2 regions of the Paenibacillus sp. IHB B 3084 genome follow, and region 1 is predicted to be linked to the other one. Evidence: predicted binding sites of a transcription regulator. Region 1 holds the regulator's gene; the other holds the start of a gene.
What was found. Region 1 encodes Rex, which represses fermentation and respiration genes when NADH is low (regulators of the CRP and FNR family bind a similar motif). Its sites were predicted from a motif close to TTGTGAAATATTTCACAA; they were not measured.
Positions count from the first base shown of each region.

Region 2: ASL14_RS07885 (DoxX family membrane protein) is a predicted target of Rex. The motif match lies at 4,611-4,628, and genes of this name have one in related genera.

Region 1 covers NZ_CP013203.1:5,120,507-5,133,185, reverse strand. The annotation lists gene ASL14_RS24080 (hypothetical protein) at 560-769, opposite strand; gene ASL14_RS24075 (cell wall elongation regulator TseB-like domain-containing protein) at 804-1,328, opposite strand; gene ASL14_RS24070 (amidohydrolase) at 1,366-2,667, opposite strand; gene ASL14_RS24065 (redox-sensing transcriptional repressor Rex) at 2,654-3,307, opposite strand; partial or broken gene dinG (ATP-dependent DNA helicase DinG) at 3,353-6,219, opposite strand; gene ASL14_RS24055 (tetratricopeptide repeat protein) at 6,378-7,010, opposite strand; gene panD (aspartate 1-decarboxylase) at 7,093-7,476, opposite strand; gene panC (pantoate--beta-alanine ligase) at 7,469-8,407, opposite strand; gene panB (3-methyl-2-oxobutanoate hydroxymethyltransferase) at 8,404-9,333, opposite strand; gene ASL14_RS24035 (biotin--[acetyl-CoA-carboxylase] ligase) at 9,670-10,650, opposite strand; gene ASL14_RS24030 (CCA tRNA nucleotidyltransferase) at 10,643-11,965, opposite strand; gene bshA (N-acetyl-alpha-D-glucosaminyl L-malate synthase BshA) at 12,053-12,679, opposite strand, start outside.
Region 2 covers NZ_CP013203.1:1,680,346-1,693,024, reverse strand. The annotation lists gene ASL14_RS07910 (hypothetical protein) at 1-270, opposite strand, end outside; gene ASL14_RS07905 (hypothetical protein) at 467-766, shown strand; partial or broken gene ASL14_RS07900 (alpha/beta hydrolase) at 1,111-1,934, shown strand; gene ASL14_RS07895 (dioxygenase family protein) at 2,027-2,818, shown strand; gene ASL14_RS07890 (hypothetical protein) at 2,919-3,785, opposite strand; gene ASL14_RS07885 (DoxX family membrane protein) at 3,987-4,505, opposite strand; gene ASL14_RS07880 (DUF3048 domain-containing protein) at 4,749-5,849, shown strand; gene ASL14_RS07875 (DUF47 domain-containing protein) at 6,042-6,656, shown strand; gene ASL14_RS07870 (inorganic phosphate transporter) at 6,671-7,660, shown strand; gene ASL14_RS07865 (amino acid ABC transporter substrate-binding protein/permease) at 7,903-9,351, shown strand; gene ASL14_RS07860 (amino acid ABC transporter ATP-binding protein) at 9,344-10,072, shown strand; gene ASL14_RS07850 (GNAT family N-acetyltransferase) at 10,630-11,064, shown strand; gene corA (magnesium/cobalt transporter CorA) at 11,296-12,255, shown strand; gene ASL14_RS07840 (tyrosine protein kinase) at 12,262-12,679, opposite strand, start outside.

The DNA.
Region 1 (12,679 bases):
TATAATTAAACCATTATAAGGAAAAATTATTATGATCTATGTAATAGACTTCATATTTAACCTGTTTAAGGGAAATTCAAGTGATAGTTGAGCTTGAAAGATACGTGCGGAGTCACTGCGCAGGCGGATGGTGCTTCCCATCGCTGTTGCCCCCGGATTTCTAGAATGAGCACACATGGGTAGAAATCCGGGGAGGTGATGCTTTCGAAGCGAGCTTTCCTACGGAAAGCTTTTAAAACGAATACTACCGCTTGTACAGCACCATTCCGCCTACTCCGTTTTTATGTACATTTTCGAGTTCTGCTTATATAACATTTTTTAAGTTAAACACAATCAGTCATTCCATGATAAACACTTACCCAACAAAAAAAGCTAAAAAAGACGTAAATACGAATAAACCGCATTTGCGTCTTTTTTTAGCTTTCAACCATTCTAACTAGCCATTCTTTTTATAAGACAATGTCTTCATCTTTTTTAGTAAAAACGATTTTCCAGTTCGTACAGAATTAGTTTGGTGTAAAACCCAAAACGGAAATAAGCGCAGCGGCGTCCGTGCCCCCTACCCCCAACTCCCCTCCCATAAAAAGAGTGGTGTTTGGAGTGACTCCATAGCGGTCAGCCAGCGGAGTGGGCCATTTGAATCTGAAGAAGCGAAGCGTTCGCCTTTGCCGCCGGATTTTCCCCATAAGAATCTAATCGAAAAAAATCCGGCGGCAACAGCGATCGTAAGATCAAATGGACTACGCAGCGCTCCTAGCGTCCCTAACACTCCCAAACCACCATCAGCCAGTCCTCACATCACTCTAGTAATTGGGCAAAGTATACTTTACCCCCACCGATCCCCCATCCGAGAAGCGATAAAAGGTATAGTAATGATGACTGCCGTCATCATAAAACAGCTGCCACACATATTGACCGTTAAACACACTCGGCTGAAGACTCACAATATCTGCACCCGGAAGCTGCTGCTGGATCATCGCCGTCATTTTTTGCTCGTCGACTCCGTTTTTCAGTAGCTCGGTATGAACACCACTATTATCTGTGACAGGTACATTCGGTTGGCCCTCCACTTTTTGAAAAGGAACCCACACCATAATATTTTCGTTCTGAGCATTTTTCCCTTGAACTACCCAGTATACCTGATCCCACACCGACTTCCACGTCTGCGTCGTGCTGACCAGACCACCCGATTGCTTGGCCTTTACGATAGCGGCATTTCTCTCGGTCACCTGGTCTTGAGTAACGTAGGAATAATACCAGAAAATGCTGACCAGGACCAGTATGACGGCCAGAATGGCGACCGCTATCCATTTTTTCTTGTTTTTCAAACCTGTGCTTCCTCTCTAAGGGGATGTGACACCTGAATTAGCGCGACAGCAGCCCTTCAAAGGCGGCTTGGGCCTCATGCTTGATACGTTCCTCATCCATAGTCAGGCACTCACCGTTTTTCACAACCTGACGACCGTCTACCCATACATGAGCCACGTCTTTGGCGCTTGCAGAGTATACGGCATGGGAAATGAGATCCGTACGCGGCAGGAAATGCGCCTGATTCAGATCGAGCGCGATAAAGTCTGCCTTGTTGCCTGCTGCCAGCGCTCCTACCTCTTTCAAGCCAATCGACTTCGCTCCGTACTCCGTTGCCAGACGCAACGCCTCACCCGCAGGAACTGCGGTTGGGTCGCCAGATACTCCCTTGTGAATGAGTGCAGCCAGACGCATTTCCTCAAACATATCCAGGTTATTGTTACTCGCGGGACCATCTGTTCCGAGAGAGACAGTAACGCCTGCACGCAGCAGGTCAGGCACTCTTGCCACACCACTTGCGAGCTTCAAGTTGCTGCCCGGATTATGCGAAACCGCTACACCACGTTCAGCCAGCAAAGCTATTTCTTCGTCATTCAAATGAACGCCATGGGCAACAAGCGATGGACGGGAGAAAAAGCCCAGCTTATCCAGATGTGCAACCGGACGCAAGCCGTAATCGCGTACGTTTTGCTCTACTTCGGCAATCGTTTCGGACATATGCGTATGCAACGGCAAGTCCAGATCATGCGCTGCCTGTACGAATTTTTCGATAAACGCAGGCGGGCACGTATACGGCGCATGCGGAGACATCATGGTCGTAATGCGACCGTCTGCTTTTCCATGCCAATTACGCGCAAAGGTCACAGCCTCAGCCAGCTTGATCCGCTGTTCTTCCTCCGAACATAGTCCAATCGCTCCACGCATCAGACTGGCACGGATGCCGGACTCTTCAGCTACACGAGCCACCTCATCCATATGATCGTACATATCCAAAAAGGTTGTTGTACCACCTTTCAGCATTTCCAGCACGGACAAGGACGTACCCCAGTACACATCCGTAGACGTAAACTTGGCTTCCATCGGCCACATTTTTTCCTGTAACCATACTTGGAGAGCCAGATCGTCCCCATACCCACGTAGCAAAGACATCGCCGCATGACCATGTGTATTAATCAGGCCAGGTAAAAACAGCAGCCCGTTACCGTCAATCGCGTCCGTCTCTTCCTCACCCGCTGGCAAAGTCTCACCAATGTAGGTGATGCGGCTATCCTCCACGATCATATAGCCGTGGATTACCCCGGCTTCCGGTCTGTTCACGGCAAAGGAGCCGTTTTTAATCATCCATTTATTCGCTGTCATGTTGCGTATCTTCCTTTCCGTCCTCCAAATAATAAGCAAGGCTTAACAAATCCGTTGTAAAATCTGTGGCATGTACCCGAATGTTTGCCGGTGTCTTGAGAGTAGTGGGTGCAAAGTTCAAAATTGCTCCAATCCCACTCTCAATGAGCCTGTCAGCGACGTGCTGTGCTTCAAAATCCGGTACGGTAATAATCCCGATCCGAATGTTTTGTTCCTTCACGGTCGCTTCCAGTTCATCCATCGGCTGTACGACCAGCGTATTGATCCTGGTTCCAACTTTATCTGGAACAGCATCAAATACCGCTACAATTTTCATATTGTCTTTTAAATAAGCATTATAATTCGAAAGGGCTTGCCCCAGATTACCTGCTCCGACCAATACCACGTTAATTTGCTGGTCGATTTTCAGGATATGGCGTATTTTCTCGATAAGATAAGTAACATCATAGCCGATACCCTTACGGCCAAAATCTCCAAAATACGCGAGATCCTTTCGAATTTGAGCCGGATTCAGATCCAGTCTTTGTCCCAGCTCCTGGGAAGAGACCGTAGACACCTCCCGTTTGTGCAGTGCATTCAGATAACGTAAATATACGGGTAACCTCCGTACGACAGCCTCTGAAATTTTATCTGATTTCATACTTGCTCCCCCTAATTGTAACGGACACATTTAGATGTCCGTCCGTTATGCCTCTGTCTCCGGGGCGGATTGGAGCCATTCGGCGATGCGGGGCACCATTTGCTCCGTCGGCATATGCTCCATTTTTGGTCCCGGTAATGAGTACAAAAAATGCTTCCCGTAATAGGATTCGATCACACGCGTATCGTAAACGATAACGACCCCGTGGTCGCTCGCCGTACGTACCAAACGTCCAAATCCCTGTTTGAAGCGAATGACAGCCTGTGGAACAGACAGCTTCATAAAAGGATTTTTCTTCTGCTGCTGGAGCAGCTCACTTTTAGCCTCCAGCAGCGGGTGATTGGGCGGTTGGAACGGCAAGCGGACGATAGCCAGACACGTCAGCGCCTTGCCCGGAATATCGACGCCTTCCCAAAAGCTGCTGGTTCCCAGCAACACAGAAGCTTTCGCTTCCTGAAAACGTCGGGTCAGCTTGCTGCGGCTCCCACTGTCCACGCCCTGCCCCAGCACGGTGATATCGCTGGAAGACAACGCCTCCTTAAGCGGCTCATACACCTGCCGGAGCATACGGTAGGAGGTAAAGAGAACGAGCATTCTCCCCCGCGTCGCTTGAGCAGTCGCGCCTAGCGAGCTGACGAGCATATCTACAAAATGCTCATCTCCTACACTGCCCTTCACGCTCGGGAAATCTCTTGGAATGACTAGCAGCACCTGATCCCTGTAGTTAAAGGGTGACGGGAGCTGCGTAGTCATCAGCCGTCCTTGATCTGCGGCCTCCTGCAAGCCGAGCTGATCGGTCATGTACTGAAACGACTTATCCACCGATAAGGTAGCAGATGTCAGAATAATGCTTCTTTTTTGTCAAAAAACATTTCTTTCAGCTGGCGGCTCACATCGACGGGCACCGCATAAAATTGCAGCGACTTGCTGCGGAATTGCCCGCTCGCTTCAAGCCAGTATACGGTCGTTTCATCATCCAGCCGCATGAAAAAGCGCAAGCTTTCCCTAATGCCTGCCAAATCCTTGAGCAGCCCCGTAATATCCGTAATGAGGCTGTCAGCCGCATAATCGTCATGTTCTTCCTTCACATCGAGCATCAGCTTGTCGCCCTTGCGCAAAATTTCGCTCATCGTTACATAAAGCTGATTTTCCAGCGCAGCCGCCTGATCCCACTTGGCAGGCTTGGCCGATGGCTTGAGACGGGAAGAAAACTGCCCTGTTTCGCCCGGTGTCGCATCACTTCGCTCCGGCAGCATGCCAAACAGCTTGTCGCTCAGCAAATCCCAAGTCTCCTTGACCTCCAGCACGAGCGGATACAACTGGTCGATGGTAGAGGCCCAATCCGTCGACTTCTCATGCCCCGACTTTGCCAACTGCTGACGCAGCGAAGGCAATTGTCCGTTCTTGCTGTCCTTGAACAACCGGGTCAGCGTATGCACGAGTGTGAAATATTTCATATGCATGCCCAGATGCTTACCAGCAACTTCCTCCAGGTGATGGGCTTCATCAATCACCAGATGCTCATAGCTCGGCAATAGCTGATGACTTGCTTTTACGTCCGTGAACAGCTTGGAGTGATTCGTAATAACCACATCCGATATTCCCGCCTCATGGCGCGCACGATGATAAAAGCATTTGCGGAACCACGGACATGAACGACCAAGACAGGACTCGGAATCACTGGCCACCGTTTCCCAAAAATCTCCGCCACGATTACTCAGATTAAGTTCTTCATCATCGCCGGTTTCCGTCAACGTCAGCCAGACGATCATCTGGGCGGCTGTAATTAAATCTTCCTTCGGCGTTGCGAAGTCTCTTCTGTTTATTTTATGTTCAAACTTACGCAGACACAAATAATGTCCCCGGCCCTTAAAAATGGCAGCCCGGAACGGGAACGGGATCACCTTGGTCAGCATCGGAATATCACGCTCGCGTAATTGCTCCTGCAGGTTGATCGTATGCGTACTTACCATGACTCGCTGTCCATTTTTCACACTGTGATACAGCGAAGGGAGCAAATAACCAAGGGACTTGCCTGTCCCCGTACCCGCCTCGATCAACAGGTGCTTGTCTTCACTCAGCGCCTGATTCACACCCTCAATCATTTGCGTCTGCGCTTCGCGCTCCTCATATTGGCTCAAGGATGAACGTAAATTGTCCCGCACATCATCCATGTATTCCTCAAAGGAAATACCTGCCAGCGGATTGGGGTCGTCCTCTCTGCGAGGGGCATTTAGCTCCGTCCAATCCTCCACCTTCAGTGCAAGCTGACGAAAAAACTGATGACCCTCCAAATCCTGAATAGGATCATGTTCTTTGTCTTCACGCACCCCGTCCAAAAACCATCCGAGGTCACTGTCTTCCTCTGCGAACAAATCACTGAGCCGCTGTATCGTAATCAAAGGCAGCGCGTGAAGCTCATCCAGACATTTTAAAAACACCTCAGCCGTAGCCAACGCGTCGCTGTCTGCTTGATGAGGTCGGTCATGCGCCAGCCCAAATTCGGAAGAAACAAAACCCAGCTGATAGGAAGATAGCGATGGAAACATGATTTTCAGAAAATCCATCGTATCCAAAATCCTGCCGGTAAACGGCAAGTATCCGCACCGATCCAAAGCGCTTTGCAAAAAATTAAAATCAAACGCCACATTATGACCGACCAGCACAACATCGTCCAGCATAGGTACAAGCTCCATCATCATCTCTTCGAGCGCAGGAGCATCCTTGACGTCATCGTCTGTAATCCCGGTCAACCCGGTAATAAAAGGCGGAATGGATCTGCCAGGGTTCACATAAGAACCATAAACACGGGAAATGCTGTTATCATGATCTATAATTGCAAGTCCGACTTGAATGATGTCATCCGCGGACTGGGTGCCTGTCGTTTCAAAATCCAATACCGCAAATTTCATTCGGGCTTAATCCTTTCTTTTGACACATACAAAAAATAATAACTCTGTATAACAGCATAGCAGAAGATCGCCTGTTTGGAAATTAAGACAGCCAAAAAAGACGATGCACACGCCGCCTGGGGAGGTGGGTATGCATCGTCTCGCTCGGTGTCTGACAACTATAGCCATGTCATCATGGAGCTGTCGTACCGAAGCATTCCGGCACCGGACAAACAGGCTTCCATATTGTGCAACGGCTCGGGCAAAGCAGGATCGAACTGATGCGCGAGAGCAAAACATTTTTGCGCCTCCTCTACATCAGCCTGCTTCGCCATAAGACAGCCCAGCGCATTATAAATGACCGCTTTCAGCCCAGGCTGGTCTGTCAGGTGCAGCACCTTCTGAAAATGGCGTACAGCCTCCGCTGTGTCCTCCAGTTGGAAATACGCCATCCCCATATACATCTGGCTTTGCCAACTGTTCGGAAAATGCTGTAGCACCTGTTCAAATTGGCGGATGGCCTCAGGATACATGAGCAGTCGGTAATATCCTTGACCCCGAGTAAAAGCTGGCAGCTCCTTTTCAGGCAGCTCAGCGTCAGACATACCAGACTCCGCGGAAAAACCTGCAGCACGCAGGCGAACCATTTTTTCCTCAAAGGCCAGCCATTCATCCATAATTCCGTCACTCATTCTCCGCAGCAAACTCCAGTGCTGTAGCAACTCCTGCCTGCGGGAGCCCTGGGCTGATGGGTAATGCTTCACGATATCATCTAACATGCTGTTCATTTCTGCGAATACATGCTGGAACATGTGCATCCCGCCCTTACGAAAGATGGATTAATACACTCACATTTTTCGCTTAAAGGACGGGTTTCATCCGCACTCCCATTCATTACATGATCGTGGCGTGTACTTCCTTGTTCGCCTTTTGGGCAGGTTTGTTATGTTCATCGACGAATACAACGGTCGGTTTGTATGTTTTGGCCTCTTCATTCGACATGGAAGCGTAGGAAATAATAATGACCGTATCACCAGGCTGCACCAAACGCGCTGCTGCGCCGTTGAGACAAATCACACCGCTACCACGCGGTCCGGGGATAACGTAAGTTTCCAGCCGGGCTCCATTGTTATTGTTCACAATTTGAACCTTTTCATTCTCCAGCAGATCGGAAGTCTCCATCAGATCCTCATCAATAGTAATACTACCCACATAGTTAAGGTTGGCTTCGGTAACCGTTGCCCGGTGAATTTTGGATTTCATCATCGTTCTAAACATGGGAAAGCACCTCCGCCTTCTGTATTCTCATATTATCAATCAGTCGAGTGTTCCCAAACTTTACAGCCAGCGCTACAATGATGTCTTCTTCGACATCACTTAGTCGCTGCTTGGGAAGAAGGGGCTCCAGACTTGGAAAGGTTAAGATTTCAATGTAGTCAATGTCAGCCAATGGTGAGGAGGTAATCGTAGTCTCCACCATTTGGTATAACTGACGGATCGTAAACGTATTCTGCACATCATCTTCGCTCACTTCACGCACCTTGCGCAGTGACTGTGACAGCACCAACGCCTGCTCCCGCTGTTCCGCGCTCAAATACACATTACGCGAGCTAAGGGCCAAACCGTCGGCCTCTCTGACGATAGGACAAGGAACGATGGTCACGTTCATATTGAGGTCGTTCACCATCTGCTGGAGCACCGCTACCTGCTGCGCATCCTTCATGCCGAAGAAGGCCAGATCAGGACCTATCATGTTAAAAAGCTTGGCAACTACGGTGGTCACACCATCAAAATGTCCCGGACGGGAAGCGCCACATAACCGATCCGTCAAAGCAGATACGCTTATTTTCGTACGGGTTGGCTGTGGATACATTTCTGCTACAGTTGGTAAAAATACGATATCCACACCTTCACGCCGCGCCACCTCTAAATCACGCGCTTCATCGCGAGGGTAGCTATCGAGATCCTCGTTAGGTCCGAATTGAATCGGGTTTACAAAAATGCTAAGTACCACCGTATCTGCCATTTCACGCGCCTTGTGCATCAAGCTCGCATGGCCTTCATGTAAATACCCCATCGTCGGCACAAAGCCGACTGTATGTGGCCGTATAGCAGCGGAACCTTGTTCCGCTTTTGCTCCGTCTGCGCCGAGCTGTCGGCGTTCAGCAATGGCCTGCCGCAGTTGAGCCACTTCTCTTACGATAATCATGACCGGGATTCCACCTTTTCCTTAGCTTGTTCCTCTTGTTCTTCTTGTTCCTGCACTTGCGCCTTTTCCTGACCTTTCTTATGGCCGTAGAGAGCCTCTACAACACTGTCGTCGGCGCTGAACACATGCTCTTCAGCCGGGAAGGCCCGCCCCTTCACATCGCTCACATACTGCTCAATGCTACTACGGATCAAGCCGCCGACATCGGCATAGGTTTTGACAAAACGTTTGCTGTAATAAGGCGATGCATATTGAATCAGGTCGTGATAAACAAGCACCTGACCGTCACATCCGCGTCCTGCGCCAATACCGATGGTCGGAATGGACAGTTCTTTGGAAATTGCCGCTGCCACTTCCTCGGTCACCAACTCCAGCACGATGCCAAAGGCACCCGCCTGCTCCAGCGCCTTGGCGTCTGCCATTAGACGCCGTGCGTCCGCTTCGTCCTTGCCTTGAATGCGGTAGCCGCCAAGCTGATTGACCGACTGCGGTGTAAGGCCGATATGGCCCAGCACGGGTACACCTGCCTGAACAGTCGCTTTTACGACGTCGGCAATTTCTGCGCCGCCCTCCAATTTGATAGCATGCACATGTCCTTCCTGCATCAGACGGCGGATGCCCTGGAGGCTTTCCGATACGCTGCCATGATATGTCATAAACGGCATGTCCGCTACAATAAACGTATGCTCCGCGCCTCTCGCTACTGCTCGGGAATGATACACGATATCATCCAGTGTTACGGGAATGGTCGAATCATAGCCGAGAACGACGTTGCCCAGCGAGTCACCCACGAGAATCATATCAATTCCCGCCTCCTCGGCTATTTTAGCCGATGGATAATCGTAGGCGGTCAGCATACTGAGCGGAATGCCCTCCTGCTTCATTTTTTTCATTTTCACAATGTTCAGTGCGTGCTTTCCTGCCATGGTACATGGCTCCCTTCCATCTTTTTTGGCACAAAAATAACCTTTTATGAACGCCTGTACATTTGCGTCATCAAAAGGTCCGAACAGCCAAAAAAGACACTCATTTTGAGATCGTCCCTTCTGTCTCGGTCCTGTTCGGCTCAGAGCAGAATCCAACGTAACCTTCAAATGAAGTTATGATGGTCTAACTTGCTTGCAGTGGTGGAGCATGTGCCCCGGAGTGCAGCTCGGACCGTCCGATGCCGCCTCCTGCACAGTATAACAAAAAACATCAGCTTTTTCACGTGAAGTTTTGCATAGAAAAAGAACAATTGTAGTCGCTATGCTCAGCTAAGGCTACACCTGCAATTGTATATCACCGGAAACGACCTGTATTCGCTCTCCTTGCTTCGTTTCAACCACTAGCGCACCGGAAGGGTCCAAACCGACGGCTGTACCTTCCACCACACTCCCTTGTCCCGTATGTGCCCGCACGAAGCGATTCATCGTCACGGATAGCGCCTCCCACAGCATAGCTATAGGCTTAAAACCCTGATCCGCATATAACGCACATAGCTGCTCCATCTCTTCCAGCACGGCAGCAATCAGTGCAGTACGATCGGTTTCGCGACCAGCCTCTATTTTCAGGGATGTCCCCAACCGTGACAGCTCCTCCGGGTAATCCTCTGTATTTAAATTAACATCAATGCCGATACCTGCAATACAGTAGCGGACCCGTTGATCCTCTGTTGCAGATTCCAGCAGAATACCGCACACTTTGCGACCATGAACAAGCAGATCATTCGGCCACTTGATGCCAGCTTCCACACCCGTCAACCGACGAATGGCTCTGCATACCGCTACGCCTGTAAGCAGCGTTAACTGTGGAGTGAAGGCCAAGGGCTGGCTTGGTCGCAACACAATGCTCATCCAGATTCCTTTGCCCCGAGGTGAAAACCACTTTCGGCCCAAACGTCCCCGGCCCGCCGTCTGTTCCTCCGCCAGAACTACCGTCCCCTGCGGTGCACCCTCTTCTGCCAGACGCATCGCATCCTGCTGGGTAGAGACCGTCGAGTCCAGCACAACTATACGTTGTCCGAACGATTGGGTATTTAGCATATATGCCAGTTTAGAGACTTCCAGTCGATCGGGTCGGGACACAATCCGATAACCCCTACGCGAGGAAGCTTCAATATTGTAGCCCAGCTCACGCAGCTTGTTGATCTGCTTCCATATGGCCGTACGGCTAACCGAAAGGCGACGGCTGATTTCCTCCCCGGATACGTAATCGGATGAATCTTCCTCCAGTATGCCTAATAGTCTTTCATGATTATTCACTACTCATCACCCGTTTCGCTTCTTGAAGCAATGCTTCTAATTCATTTGGAATATCTCCGCAGGCGGCAGCCAGCAAAAGTCGTTCCATCGTCTGACCCAGCCAAGGACCACCCGGTCGATTCATCGCCTGAACCAGTTCATTTCCAGTAATATTTAAATCTTTGATACGAACGACTGCGGTTTGCTTCGTCCACGCTTCCGCCAGTTCAGCCATTCTCGCTACATGCTTTTCTGACTGTGGGGGTAATCCACGAAACGAAGCAGGCAATGACTTATAAAGCTGTAGCCAGTCAGACGAGATATCCCGTCCCCATTTAATTAACAGTCGAATCCAGCTACGGCGTAACGCCTCATCGTTGATTCCTTCACCTTCCACCGAAGTGGAACTGTCTGCTATCGAAACAGCACTGTCCGTTAACACACGCTCCCATTCCAACAGATGCACCAACCGTAAGCGTACACCGTTGGAGAAAGTCCATGCTCTTAACAACTCGTCCGCTGCCTCTGAGGTAAGTCTGCAAGACAGCAACAGTAACCCCCACCGCAGTTCTTCCGGCAGTTGTACCATTCCACTGAGCGCCCGAGTTTCGCATTGCTCCCAGGGAACCGGAACCTTCGTACACGCGAGCAAGCCGCTTCGACCCAGCAATTCCAGTCCACGCAAAGGGTCCGGCCCGGCCAGCATCTTTTCCAGCTCAACACGCACACGTTCCATCGCAATGTAACGAAGTCCCTCTTTACGACGGATCATGCCTTTCCATGTGTTATAGGCTATACGGAACCGGAATACGGAAGCAAAACGAATGCAACGTAGCATTCGCAGCCCATCCTCCTCAAATCGTTCCTCAGCTCGTCCTACACAACGAACAATAGCGGCACGCAAATCGACTTCCCCTCCGAACGGGTCCACCGTTTCCCCATGTTCATTCATGGCAATCGCGTTCATCGTGAAATCCCGCCGCATCAGGTCTTCGCGGATATCCTTCACGAAAGCGACTTCTGCCGGACGGCGATGGTCAGCATAACCGCTTTCTGTCCGAAAAGTAGTCACCTCGAACGGATGCCCACCCTGCATCACCGTAACCGTCCCATGCTGAATCCCAGTCGGAATGACATGGGGGAACAGTGCTATGACCTGTTCAGGTTCAGCCGATGTGGTCATATCCATATCATGAATAGCTCGGCCTAATAATTCATCCCGCACACAACCGCCGACCCAGTAAGCCTCGTAGCCGGCTGTGGTTAGTATATGTATGACTTCCTTGCCATGAAGAGCCATCTCTGGGTCAGCATATTGCCAAGTGTTTATTTTCACAGGGTTTCCCCCTTTGCTTATAAAGTTTTCAAAAAGACTTATTATACAAATGGCTTATCATAAAAAAACGGACGCGAGTCCGCCTCCTTAAACGCTGATCGGTTTAAGATCCGGCACCTCGCGTCCCAACACACGGTAATATATTTCTTCATATTGACGGGTAATCAGCGTATCACAGAATACGGTACGAGCCCGCACCAGACAGGCTTCACGAAAACGCTCTGCCATCGCTTCGTCCGATAACAGCTGCACCGCATATTCCGCCATCCTCTCGGTATTGCCGATTTCAGCAAGATAACCTGTACTTCCGTGAACAACCAGCTCAGGCACGCCTCCTGCCTCGGAACCAATCGTTGGTACTCCACAAGCCATCGCTTCCAGTGCAACCAGTCCAAAGCTTTCTTTTTCCGATGGAAGCAGCAGCACATCCGCCATGGAAATCACTTCAGCGATCTGATCCTGCTTGCCCAAAAAGAATACCTTATCCTGCAAGCCCAAGCTTTCGATTTTGCAGCGAATTTTCGGAAGGTCGGGTCCTTCTCCAACCAGCAGTAGCTTTGCAGGTATTTTGCGTTGCACTCTTTCAAATATATCTAGCACGTCTCCCACTCTTTTGACAGGACGGAAGTTTGAAATGTGCATCATAATTTTTTCATTAGGCAGGGCAAAATCTCTCCGTAACGCAGCTGCATCCCGCGGATAATACACTCGTTT
Region 2 (12,679 bases), 2.1 Mb from region 1:
GATGGACTTGAGGTCTATGCGGGGCTTCACGGGCGTATAGTCTTGCTGTGCTTCCTCTCCTTCCTCCGGGCGGTCCATAAAATTCATCAGCGCTTCAACCAGCAGAATGGCCCCTGCGGCGATGATGATCAGGGTGGACAGGTTAACTTTTTCAAAAGGAGCAACATCTCCGCCTGTGAACGTTACAAACCATCCGATGATCGCCTGTGTCAAAAAAAACATGGACAAGGCAATCCATGCAATAAGCGTATAATTTTTGGCTTTATTCATTTCTTCCTCCTGCTTTGCGGGCGTATTCCGTCTTGCGGAACCGCCAATACGTAACAAAAACAGTATACGTGAGTAAGCTGCGGATGGCAAAAGGCTTTATCTGCGTAATGTATATTACCGCTGCATTCTCCTCAAACTGGATAAAGGGTGAGCACGCGGAGCATCCTGAATGTAAATGTGGAGAGGATGTGGCATTATGAAGCTGGATAAGCAAGCTGATTATACGGTTAATAAACGGCTGGAAGCCGCTCCAGTTAGAAACAGCGTGGAGACCTTGCCTGTGAACGTGAGTCATCGGAGCGTTCAGGGGACATTCCCGACGTACCGTATTCTGGACGATGCTGAATGGGCTCAGGATACCGAGTTTGCAGGTGATCTGGGCGAAGAGAGCTACCGCAGCTTATGGCATGAGGATCAGAATAGCGGTGCCTCTTGCAGACTGGAATGGGAGGGGCGCACGGAGACCCACGAAATGTTCAGGAACAGCTACGAATAGTCTGCTGGATGAAGTTAATTTTCCCACCAAGTAATGCAATATGGCGTTCTTCGTTATCGTTGCGGGGAGCGCCATTTGTACGTTTTTTCTCCGTTATAACTGACAGGTTGACAAGGAAGCAGGGCAATGATAGACTGACTTTACTATAAAACTTATTAAACTTATCGGAATTAAAGTGAATGGATATTTTGCTGAGCATCCATGTTACAATATACGTTTGACATATTCGCTTTAAATCATTAGTTATCAATCAGTAATCATTACAAGAAGCTTCGCAAGGTAGGGTTGCCCATGCAGCATAGCAGCTTGGTGACGGTGAAGCTTGAAACAGGGGGACAATCATGATGGAACGGCAAATTGGAATTCGCTTTGAAAATGAGGAGCTGGCCGCAACGATTCATTATCCGAGCAATCCGAATGAAGGAGACCGTCAGAGACGGGTACCGCTCGTAGTGATATGCCACGGATTTGTGGGCAATCGTATTGGGGTAGATCGGTTATTCGTAAAGACTGCACGTGAGCTTGCGGAAGGGGGATATTTTGTCCTGCGCTTTGATTTTGCCGGTTGCGGGGAAAGCACGGGTGACTACGGCAAGCAAGGGCTGGAGTCGATGATTAATCAGACACGTACCGTGCTCGATTATGCCGTGAATTGTGCAGACATCGACCCGACCAAGGTGACGCTGATCGGTCACAGTTTGGGTGGCGCGGTCGCCCTTCTCACAGCGGTACGGGACAAGAGAGTACAAAATCTGGTGCTTTGGTCGGCGGTCGGCTACCCGTTCAATGACATTGTTAAAATTACGGAGCGGAGCGTGTACGATGAATCCGTGAAAAGCGGTCAGGCCGACTATTTGGGCTACAAGTTCACACCTACTTATTTTGAATCGCTTGCCCAGTTCCAGCCGTTTCAGGAGGCCGTCAAGTTTAACGGGGATGTGCTCGTTATTCACGGAACCTCGGATGATATCATTCCTGTGGACTATGCGTTCCTGTTTCAAAAGGTATTTTGGATGCGTCCAGAGGGACGTTGCGACAAAGAAATTATTTTCAGGGAGATCACACCTTCTCTTCTGGTAAAGAACGGCAACGGTTGATCGACCGGACGCTGGAATGGCTGGATAAGCAGGAGAATATTCAGAGGGATTGGCAGCACTGGATGATCTGATTTCAGGCTGTAACGGATTGTATTGGAAATTGCGCCTCCACCGGAGTAAAATGGAAGAGTAACACTATACTGGCGTGTGGAGGTTGGCAGCGATGACATTACCCTCAATTTTTGTTGCGCATGGTTCACCGACACTGGCTTTAGAAAACAATGCATACACCAGCTTTCTTGCAGAGCTGGGCGCGAGCCTGCCCCGACCCAAAGGAATAGTCATTTTTTCCGCGCATTGGGATAGTGCTGATCAATGTATCGGCGCGGATGATCAGCATGCTGCGCTGCACGATTTCTATGGCTTTCCTGAACAAATGTACACACTCGATTACCCTGCACCCGGCGATCCGAAGCTGTATGAGGAGATAGAGCATCTATTCAGTCAGCATAACCTGTTCCACCAGCCGGTTCGGAATCGGGGACTGGATCATGGAGCATGGGTAGTTTTGCGGCATATATATCCTGATGCGGACATCCCGGTCGTCCCGCTCTCCATTGATTCTAGGCGTGCTCCGCAGGAGCAGTATGAGATTGGGCGGATGCTGACACCGTTGCGTGAACAGGGCATTTTGATCATCGGTAGCGGCGGGTTGGTCCACAATTTGCGAACACTCAAGCAGACGAATGAGCCTGCGGATTGGGCGGTTCAATATGATGACTGGATCGGTCAGCAGCTTCAGGACTGGAATTTGCGTCATTTGTTCCAATATGACAAAAAGGCTCCTTATGCCAAACAGGCGGTTCCCTCTTATGGGATAGAGCATTTTTCACCGCTGTTTTACGCGATGGGGGCTGCGGATGACCAGCGCTCGGCGAAGAAGCTTTTTCAGTCCTATGTCCTGGGCTCACTGAGTCTCAATTGTTGGGCTTTCGGTCAAGAACGTGATACGTAAATGTGAAAAAGAACTTCCGAATCCACATGGCTAGTGGGAATGGAAGTTCTTTTGTGTATATAACGGGAGTTACTGTAGGGTGTGTTCCTGTAAAACTTGATCAGGAAGTGGGTACGTTCTTTTTCAGCCAGTCGGATACCTGTGCAGTATGTTTATCCCCGTTTTGATCCAGTAGCGCCACGAAGGCTTTTAGTTTTTGTACATAAGGACTAGCTGAGCCACTGTTGCGTTGAATTACCAGTTGATATCCTTTTTTGGCGTTTGTATGAATCTTCTTGGTATCGTAATCGAATAATGGCGTATTGTTTGTGCCGTAGAAGGTATAGAAATAGTACAGATCATGCAATCCTTTGACAGCTAGTGTACGGTTGGAATGAGGATATTTGTTTAAAAAGTCTTCCTGTGCCAGCACCCGTCCAGACAACTGTTGATATCCGATATGCAGCGCGGCATCCTTGGTAGCCGCCTGTCCAGATTCCACTGCCATGATGTCAATATAGCTGTGGATATCTGCCGTGGTGTGCGTTCCGAAAACTTTATATTTTTCATAGTTTATGACAGGATAATACATACCTTCTGCGGTTTCCAGTTTGTATCCGGCATCTCTGGTTTGGGTCAGTAATTTCTTCAGGTTCGTATCTTTGGTGCGGCTAATTACATTTGTGAACGAATCGCCGGGTTTATAAATAGTATTGATTTTGGTCTGAACAGAAGCTGGGTATAAGGCTTGTGAATAAGAAACCAATTGCTTGGTCTGTGCATTTTCCAGATGAAGCGTCATGATGGTGGCTTGAGAGGCTGGAATGGATTGAATGTGTTTTTGCAAATAAGCGAATGCCTGAGGTAGCTTGCCGGGTTGACGCAGCAGTTGCTCGAAGGTCTTGGAGATACCTTGAACACTTTCCGATTGAGACGTTGTTGTAGTCGATACTGCTGCTTCGGCTTGTGATGGATATCCCAGCCCCATAGTTTGTACTCTGTCGCGAGCATGAGGTAGGCTTTGGTAATTTTTTTCATGATATAACCCTCCATGGCTCTCTTTGGTGTAACTTATAAGCCAGAATGGAGCATCGTAGCTGCACAAAGCTGAAACATATAAAACAAAGCAGCATTGCTGCACAAAAAAACAACCATTAGCCCGGAGGGTAACGGTTGTTTTTTGGGTAGCTTAAGCTATTTTTCGAGCGGGATCTGCTGGAAAGGTATCTTTATTTTTACGGAACAGTCCACGCAGGAAGGGCAGTACCCAACGATCCAAGCCAATCCGTCCAGCGTTTGCGCCAGCAACGACAAGGAAGATTTCAAACAGCAGGTAGATTGCATTGGTGCTTACTGTGCCCGAGAACAGGAACGAGAAGTTCATGACCATTGCCATCAGAGCAGCTAATGTAGTCAGTGTACCAAGAAGCAGGCCAACTCCGACCAGGAATTCACCCAGTGGGATCAGTACGTTGAACAAACTGACATTTGGCAGGGCAAAGGCTTCAAGGAACGATCCCCACCAGCCTTGTACAGCGGGATGTTCTCCGCCTGTTTTAGCAATGGCCCCCGAGATAAATCCGCCTGCATCGAATCCGCCAGTCAGCTTCTCAAGTCCATGGGTCATCCATTCATATCCCAGATAAACCCGTACTACAGTCAGCAGCCACATTGCTACTTTATTTTCACGCAACCAGTTGTTAAACATTCAAACCACTCCTCTTTCGTATCTTATATTGTTGTTTGTATTTCATTTGGTTTGGGATGATCATCTCTGCTACACCCTTATTGTATTAGGTTCAGTTACAGTTATTTGTGACGAAAATCACAAAGTCTGAATATTTTTTAAATTTTAATGTCTTCAGATAAGTATTCTATAGAGATAAGGTGTTTCAATCAAGACAAAAACAGGAAATAACGCTTATAATGAGAAAAATGTCTAACTGGAGGGATGAACTTGTCCGGGCCCATTTTTAATCGAAGACGATGGTTGCGTGTGATGACCTCGGTTTTGCTATGTATGACCATGATGTCTTGTTCTGCTTTGTCCAAATCGGGTGAATCAGAACCCGCACCTCAACCGCTTAAGCAAGAAACACAGCCGGAGGCGCTTGAGCCGCCCAAGGAATCGACTATTCCGGCATTTACAGCTCCGCTTACGGGTCTTCCGGTGCAGCATCCTGTTCTGGAACGACCGCTTGCCATTATGATTAATAACGCTCCAGCCGCACGGCCTCAGGCGGGACTTAGCGAGGCGGACATGGTATATGAGGTTCTCGCGGAAGGTGGAATTACCCGTTTGGTAGCTTTTTTCCAAAGTCATGGTGGAGATGTGAAAATAGGTCCGGTCCGCAGCATCCGGCCTTATTTGATTGAGCTGGGTGAAACTTATGGGGCATTGCCGATACACGCCGGGGGAAGTACAGATGCCTATGCGATTTTACAGCAGCAACGAAAGGAGCATCTGGATGAGATTTCGAATGGGGGAGCTTACTTCTGGAGAAGCAAGGATCGCCGTCCTCCACACAATCTGTACACAGATGTGAACAGACTTCGCCAAGGAAGCGAAAGCAAAGGCTACATCAGGCAGACTGTGGTTCCGGTATATAACTACCTGAAATCCGGTGAAACCTCGGTCATGGGAGACGAGGATGCAGCATCTTTACAAATCCGCTTTTTGCTTAAAAGCTACAAGGTATCTTACACCTACGATCCGTCTGATCAGCAATATAAGCGTTTTGTGAACGAAAAGTCACATGTGGATCAAAACAATAACAAGCAGCTCTCTGCGGCCAATGTCATTGTGATGAGCACCAGGCACCAAACGCTGGATGATGTAGGCAGATTGAGCGTTGAGTTGAATGGCAGTGGAGAGGCCATGGTGTTTCAACAGGGACGGCTGATACATGCTGAGTGGCAGCATACGTCCGGTGATGCGATTCGTTTTATGAAAAATGGAGTTGAAATTCCGTTAGTACCAGGTACATCCTATATACATGTGGTTCCTGCGGACGTTTCGTTGAACGAGCATGTAAGTGTAGAAGCAAAGTAAAGTAGATGAAATTCACCTTTTAAGGTATATATTGTCGGATAATGCACTTCCTTGTCGGGCAATGTATACTTAATATTGTGAAATTTGCCTTTACAAACTTTACAAAAACATTGATGAGTGTGATAAGATAGCAAAGGTTGTCTAATGCAGTCGAAACAGGTTGCGGATATTTTCGTAAAGGGGTAATCGTTAATGAGATTGAAGAAAAAGGATATATTCTTCGAGACGTTGGAAAATATGGCAGATACAATCGTGCAAGCAGCCGATTATTTTGCCCAACATACTTCAAATCTTCAAGATGTGGTTCTGTTTACTAATGAAATGAAGAAGTATGAAAATAAGTGTGATGATTACACACACACGATTATTACTGAGCTGAACAAGACCTTCATTACGCCGCTGGAACGCGACGACATCATGGAACTGACAACGACCATGGATGATGTGCTGGACGGTCTGGAAGCGACGGCCTCTCGTTTTTATATGTACAACATTACGGAGCCGGACGAGTATATTGTGCAGTTCGCTGATATTTTGCGTCAGTCGGCTTATGAAATTCAGAAGGCTGTACATTTGCTTTCACAGAAGAAGCTGCTGGCCATCCGTGAATACACCATTCGCCTGAATGATTTGGAAAATCAGGGGGATGAGCTGTTGCGTATTTGCATCAAAAACCTGTTTGCAACTGTGACTGATCCCATTGAACTGATTAAACGCAAAGAATTGTACGAACGCCTAGAAACGACAACGGATTCATGCGAGGATGTTGCAAATATGCTGGAATCCATCATTATGCGTAACTCGTAAGGGAGTCCTTTTACATGGATACAAGTTTACTGGTATTGGGTATTGTTATTTTTCTTGCTCTGGCATTTGATTTTATTAACGGTTTTCATGATACAGCGAACGCTATCGCAACCTCGGTATCTACCCGTGCGTTGACGCCGCGTCGTGCGATTATTATGGCTGCGGTCATGAACTTTCTCGGAGCCATATTGTTTACAGGGGTTGCCAAGACGATTGGTGGCAGTGTCGCTGACCCTACCAAGCTTACGAACGGGATTGATATCGTCATTGCGACGCTGATCGCAGCGATTATCTGGAATCTGCTCACATGGTGGTTCGGTATTCCTTCATCCTCTTCCCACGCCTTGATTGGTGCGCTGGCCGGGGCTGTGTATGTAGGTGCGGGATCAGAGAAATTGAACTGGAGCGGCTTCATCGGGATTGTTGAGGGACTTATTTTCTCCCCGCTGATTGCTTTTGTAATTGGTTATATTGTAATGATGATTTTAAAATACATCTTCGCTCGTCGCAGTCCGCATACGGTGAACAAAGGTTTTCGCACGATGCAGGTCATTACGGCAGCGATTCAATCGTTTACTCATGGTACGAATGATGCCCAAAAGGCAATGGGGATTATCACGTTTGCACTCGTTTCGTCGGGTTATCAGGATCATCTGGAAGTGCCGATGTGGGTTAAAATTTCGGCCGCAACAGCAATGGCGCTCGGTACGTCCATTGGGGGCTGGAAGATCATCAAGACGATGGGCACCAAGATTTTTAAAATCGAACCGATCAATGGCTTCGCCGCTGATATTTCCGGTGCTTCGGTAATTTTCACAGCCACGTTGCTTCATTTACCGGTAAGTACCACTCATGCTATTACTTCGGCTATCTTGGGCGTTGGTTCTGCGAAGCGTTTTTCCGCTGTGCGTTGGTCGCTGGCTGGTCGCATTGTCATTACTTGGGTTATTACGATTCCAATTGCTGCCTTATTGTCAGGTTTGATTTTCAAAATTCTTTTTTAGTTCATCATTATTTCTTGGAAAATAAGTACACACTATAGGATACACAATAAGCTTCCGTCCGCTTTTTGCGGCAGGGGCTTATTGGCATTCAAGGAGTAAAAACAGGTCTTTTAAACCTTACCCGACCAGACAGATCCATGAAACATTATAAAAAAAATATCTGACATCAAAGTAGTCAATTTTTGATAACTCCTGTAGAATAAACAGAAAACTTTGAACCGTTCAACTGACTGGAGGAACTTATGCAAAAATCTAGAAAACGAATAGCACTCATGATTTGTCTGTTTTTTGTGGTTGCCCTGGCCGGTAATTTTGGCGTAGTGGCACATGCAGAAAACAAAACAAAATATGATATTGGCACGGATTCAACGTTCGCGCCTTTTGAGTTTGAAGATGTAGATGGTAAATTTGTCGGAATCGACATGGATCTGCTAGCTGCTATTGCCAAGGATCAGAATTTTGACTTTACCATTAAGCCTCTTGGCTTTAATGCGGCAGTGCAGGCCCTTGAAACGAATCAGGTGGACGGCGTCATTGCCGGCATGAGTATTACAGATGAACGTAAGCAAAAATTTGATTTTTCTGAACCGTATTTTGATTCAGGTGTGGTCATGGCGGTCCGTAAGGATAATGATACGATTAAACGCTATGAGGACCTGAAAGGGCAGCGTGTTGCTGTCAAAACTGGAACAGAAGGCTATACGTTCGCAGAGTCCATTAAGGCCAAATATGGCTTTACTACGGTTCCGTTCGATGATTCCTCTCAAATGTACGATGAGGTTAAGACTGGAAACTCAGTTGCATGTTTTGATGACTATCCGGTGCTGGCATACGGAGTGACACAGAATAATGGACTCAAGCTTGTGACAGATAAGGAAAAAGGCGGTTCTTACGGTTTCGCTGTCAATAAAGGCAGAAACCAGGAACTGGTGGAGAAATTTAATGCAGGGCTTGTGAATCTTCGCAACAGCGGGGAATATGACAAAATCATGTCCAAGTACCTGGGCGAATCCGGCAAAGGTGCGGCACCTGTAGAGCGTGGTCGTTGGGAACTCATTTCCGCTTCTCTGCCTTCGCTGATCAAAGGAATGGGAAATACGTTGCTGTACACGCTTGTATCCCTGCTGGTAGCTTTTGTGCTGGGTCTGGTGTTCGGCTTTATGAAGGTGAGTCACAATAAACTGTTCCGTGGTATTGCAACAGTTTTTGTCGATGTTTTCCGTGGTATTCCGCTGATCGTACTTGCTTTCTTTATTTACTTTGGGATTCCGCAGGCACTGGATTTCAAAATGCCGCTCTTTGTTGCAGCCGTACTGACGTTGTCTCTGAATGCGGGAGCTTATGTGACAGAGATTATCCGTGGCGGTATTCAGTCCATTGATCCGGGACAAATGGAAGCGGCTCGTTCGCTTGGCTTGCCATACCGGACGGCTATGCTCAAAATCATTTTGCCGCAGGCTGTGAAAATCATGATCCCGTCGTTTATTAATCAGTTGGTTATTACGTTGAAGGATACGTCAATTTTGTCCGTTATCGGTCTGGTCGAATTGACCCAATCGGGTAAGATCATTATTGCGCGGACGTTCCAATCCTTTGATATTTGGCTGGTGGTTGCGGTGATGTATCTTATCGTCATTACAGTCCTGACCAAAATTTCCAACCGTCTCGAAGGGAGAGTTCGCCGTGGGTAAAATTATCGTCAAGAACCTGAAAAAAAGCTATGGCAGTAACGAAGTACTGAAAGGCATTGATATGCAAGTACAGGAAGGCGAGGTTGTCTGCGTCATTGGCCCCTCGGGTTCGGGGAAAAGCACGTTTTTGCGTTGTATTAACATGCTGGAGGAAATTACCGCAGGCGAGGTCATCGTGGATGACTACAACTTGAGTCACAAGAGTGTGGACATTAACAAGGTCCGTGAAAATATAGGCATGGTGTTTCAGCATTTCAACTTGTTCCCGCATATGACGGTGCTCAAGAACATTATGTTCGCGCCGACAGAGCTGGGTAAACAGTCCAAGGCAGAGGCACGGGAGACAGCCTTGAAGCTGCTGGAGCGTGTGGGCTTGTCCGATAAGGCAGATGCATTGCCAGGACAGTTGTCCGGCGGTCAGAAGCAGCGTGTAGCGATTGCACGCGCGCTGGCCATGAACCCGGATGTTATGCTGTTTGACGAGCCAACCTCGGCGCTTGATCCTGAAATGGTCGGAGAGGTGCTCGGCGTCATGAACGATCTGGCCCGTGAAGGCATGACGATGATGATCGTGACGCATGAGATGGGTTTTGCACGCGAAGTAAGCGACCGTGTCGTGTTCATGGACGGCGGCTACATCGTGGAGGAAGGAACGCCACAAGAGGTATTCGGTAATCCGCAAAATGAGCGGACGATTAGTTTCTTAGAGAAAGTATTGTAAGTGGGGCAGGGTTTGTGGATGTCGTCGGGGATGTGCTCGTGTGAGACGCTCCGCGGTCCATTTGATCTTACGATCGCTGTTGCCCCCGGATTTCCTGAATAAGCTCATGGCTGGAGAAATCCGGGGGCAAAGGCGAGCGCTGACGCTTCTTCAGATTCAAATGTACCGCTGCGCTACTACTCGCTGATCCCTCCTTTCTTCGCAAAAGCCTGCCCCATTCTTTTGGGGTGGAGCAGGAGGAGGGAATTGGCGCAGCGCTGTGCTTGCTGCGCTGGGGGAATAACGAGGTAAGTATTATATTCTGGTAGTAGATCCATTTTGTTTTTTTTAGAAAATGAACTAAAGAATACAACGAGTTGAACGAGAACGAAGTGGGCGGAATGGTGCTGTACAAGCGCTAGCGTTCGCCTTTGTGCCCGGATTTCTACCTTTAAAACTGATTCAAGAAATCCGGGCGCAACAGCGATGGGAAGCACCATCCGACCGCGGAGTGGCACTTCGTGGACGCAGGTGGTTGTTCTTTTATGTTGTTTATTTTCATAAGTGGAGGGCTTACTTTGAAGATCAGGACGGCTAGAGAAGAGGATATTCCAGCCCTAGCTTATTTGATGGAGGAATTGGGTTATCCTACATCTGTAGAGGAAATGAAGTTGAGATATGATCGTATCGCTTCTAATCCTAACTATCATACCCTGGTTGCCGAACTTGAAGGGGAAGTGGTGGGGATGGTTGGGTTACACTCTGATATCTTTTATGAAAGAAATGAAGATTATGCGCGTATCGTTGTTTTTGTGATGGATTCAAAACATCGTAATAAAGGCATCGGCAAGGCGCTAAATCAGGAAGCGGAAGCTTGGGCCAAAGAGAATGGTTTGGTTGCCATTGCTTTGAACAGTGGTAATCGGAGTGAGCGACAGGATGCGCATCAATTTTATCGACGGTTAGGCTATGAAGCGACAAGCACAGGCTTTGTGAAATTAATTGAAGCATAGTTATCATTATAAGTTAGCTTCTTATCAGATAGAGATATGGAACATATCGTTTGAGTTGGATTTATATTTTATAAGGATATCTTGGGGGATTGTGATGGCCCGGAGATATCCTTTTCTTTATTTGGCTGTATGAAGCATGAATATGGGGCTTGAGATTTGTATAACGCTGAATAGCTTATATACAATGTAAATAGAATCAATGACAGTAGTGTTAGGCGAGGGGGACGTACGGTGATACGTACATTGGTTATAGGCCATGATCATCAGGTGACGGTGGGGCTGCCACTGGATCAGATCGTCATGGAGGATTATATATGGATGTGGGTGGATTTTAGCGAGCCTACCGATCATGAATCGGAGCTGCTAACGAGTTATTTTCATTTTCATCCGTTGGCTGTAGAAGATTGTTTGCATGTTCTGCAACGTCCAAAACTGGATTACTACGAGGATGTGCAATTTCTGGTGGTACATGCGCTGGATGTAGATACATTGGATGCGGAAGAAGTGGATATGTTTATTAGCAGCCGTTTCTTGGTGACATACCATCATCATGAACTGGAGGAGCTGGATCAGGCTTGGGAACGGATTGTCCAGCATGCTAACGAACGCAAAATTTGGTCGCGTGGGCCGCTGGCTGCGGCTTATACCGTGGTGGACAAGCTGGTGGATAACTATTTCCCGAGTTTGTTCATGATTGAGGATGAGCTGGCAGAGCTGGAGAGCCTGGGCGGGCGTGAGTCGGTGGAGGACTTGATGAAGCAGGTATTTGCCCTGCGAGGCAGGCTGCTCAAGCTGCGCCGTACGATTGTGCCGATGCGGGATTTGATGTACCGGGTTCTTAATTCGCAGCATGTGCAGGGGAAAGGAGAGCATATGGCCTATTTTACAGATGTTTATGACCATCTGCTAAAGCTGACCGACATGCTGGAGGCCGACCGCGAGATGACAGCCGACCTGAGAGACAGTTATATTTCGTTAAATTCCAATCGTATGAATTCGATCATGAAGACGCTGACCGTCATTACGACAGTTTTTATGCCCCTGACGTTGATTGCGGGTATCTATGGTATGAATTTTTCGTATATGCCCGAGCTGGGCTGGAAATACGGTTATTTTGGAGTACTGTTCTTTATGTTCATATTAAGTGCGGCGATGGTAATCTGGTTTATGCGTCGGGGCTGGTTCAAATAAAATAGCCTACTTTCTTTTGCGCTTGCGCGGACGTCTGCGCGGGGTAGTGGTGCTTTTGCGCTGCGTCTTTTTCCGGCGTGGGCGCGGTGGTGTGTATTCATCCAATTCCTCGGCGATTTCCGTTGCAGAATTTTTGCCCGCGGATTTGCCGAATGCTGGGAGCGCGCCCATAATCAGCTTCGCCATCGGAGCAAACTGCTGCACGCTGGACATGACCTTTTGTACCTTGCCGAAAGTAGCGACAATCCCGTCAATACCGCCCATACGGTCAATGATGCCTTTAATTTCGCCGAGATTGGGAAGGTTACCAAGGTTGCCGAGACCGCCGAGCAGTCCTCCTTTGGCCGGGACCGGATCAGGTGTGACCACGGCGGCGGATTCTGTAATACTTGATGGCGCCTCATAAGGCACGAGTCCGGAGGAA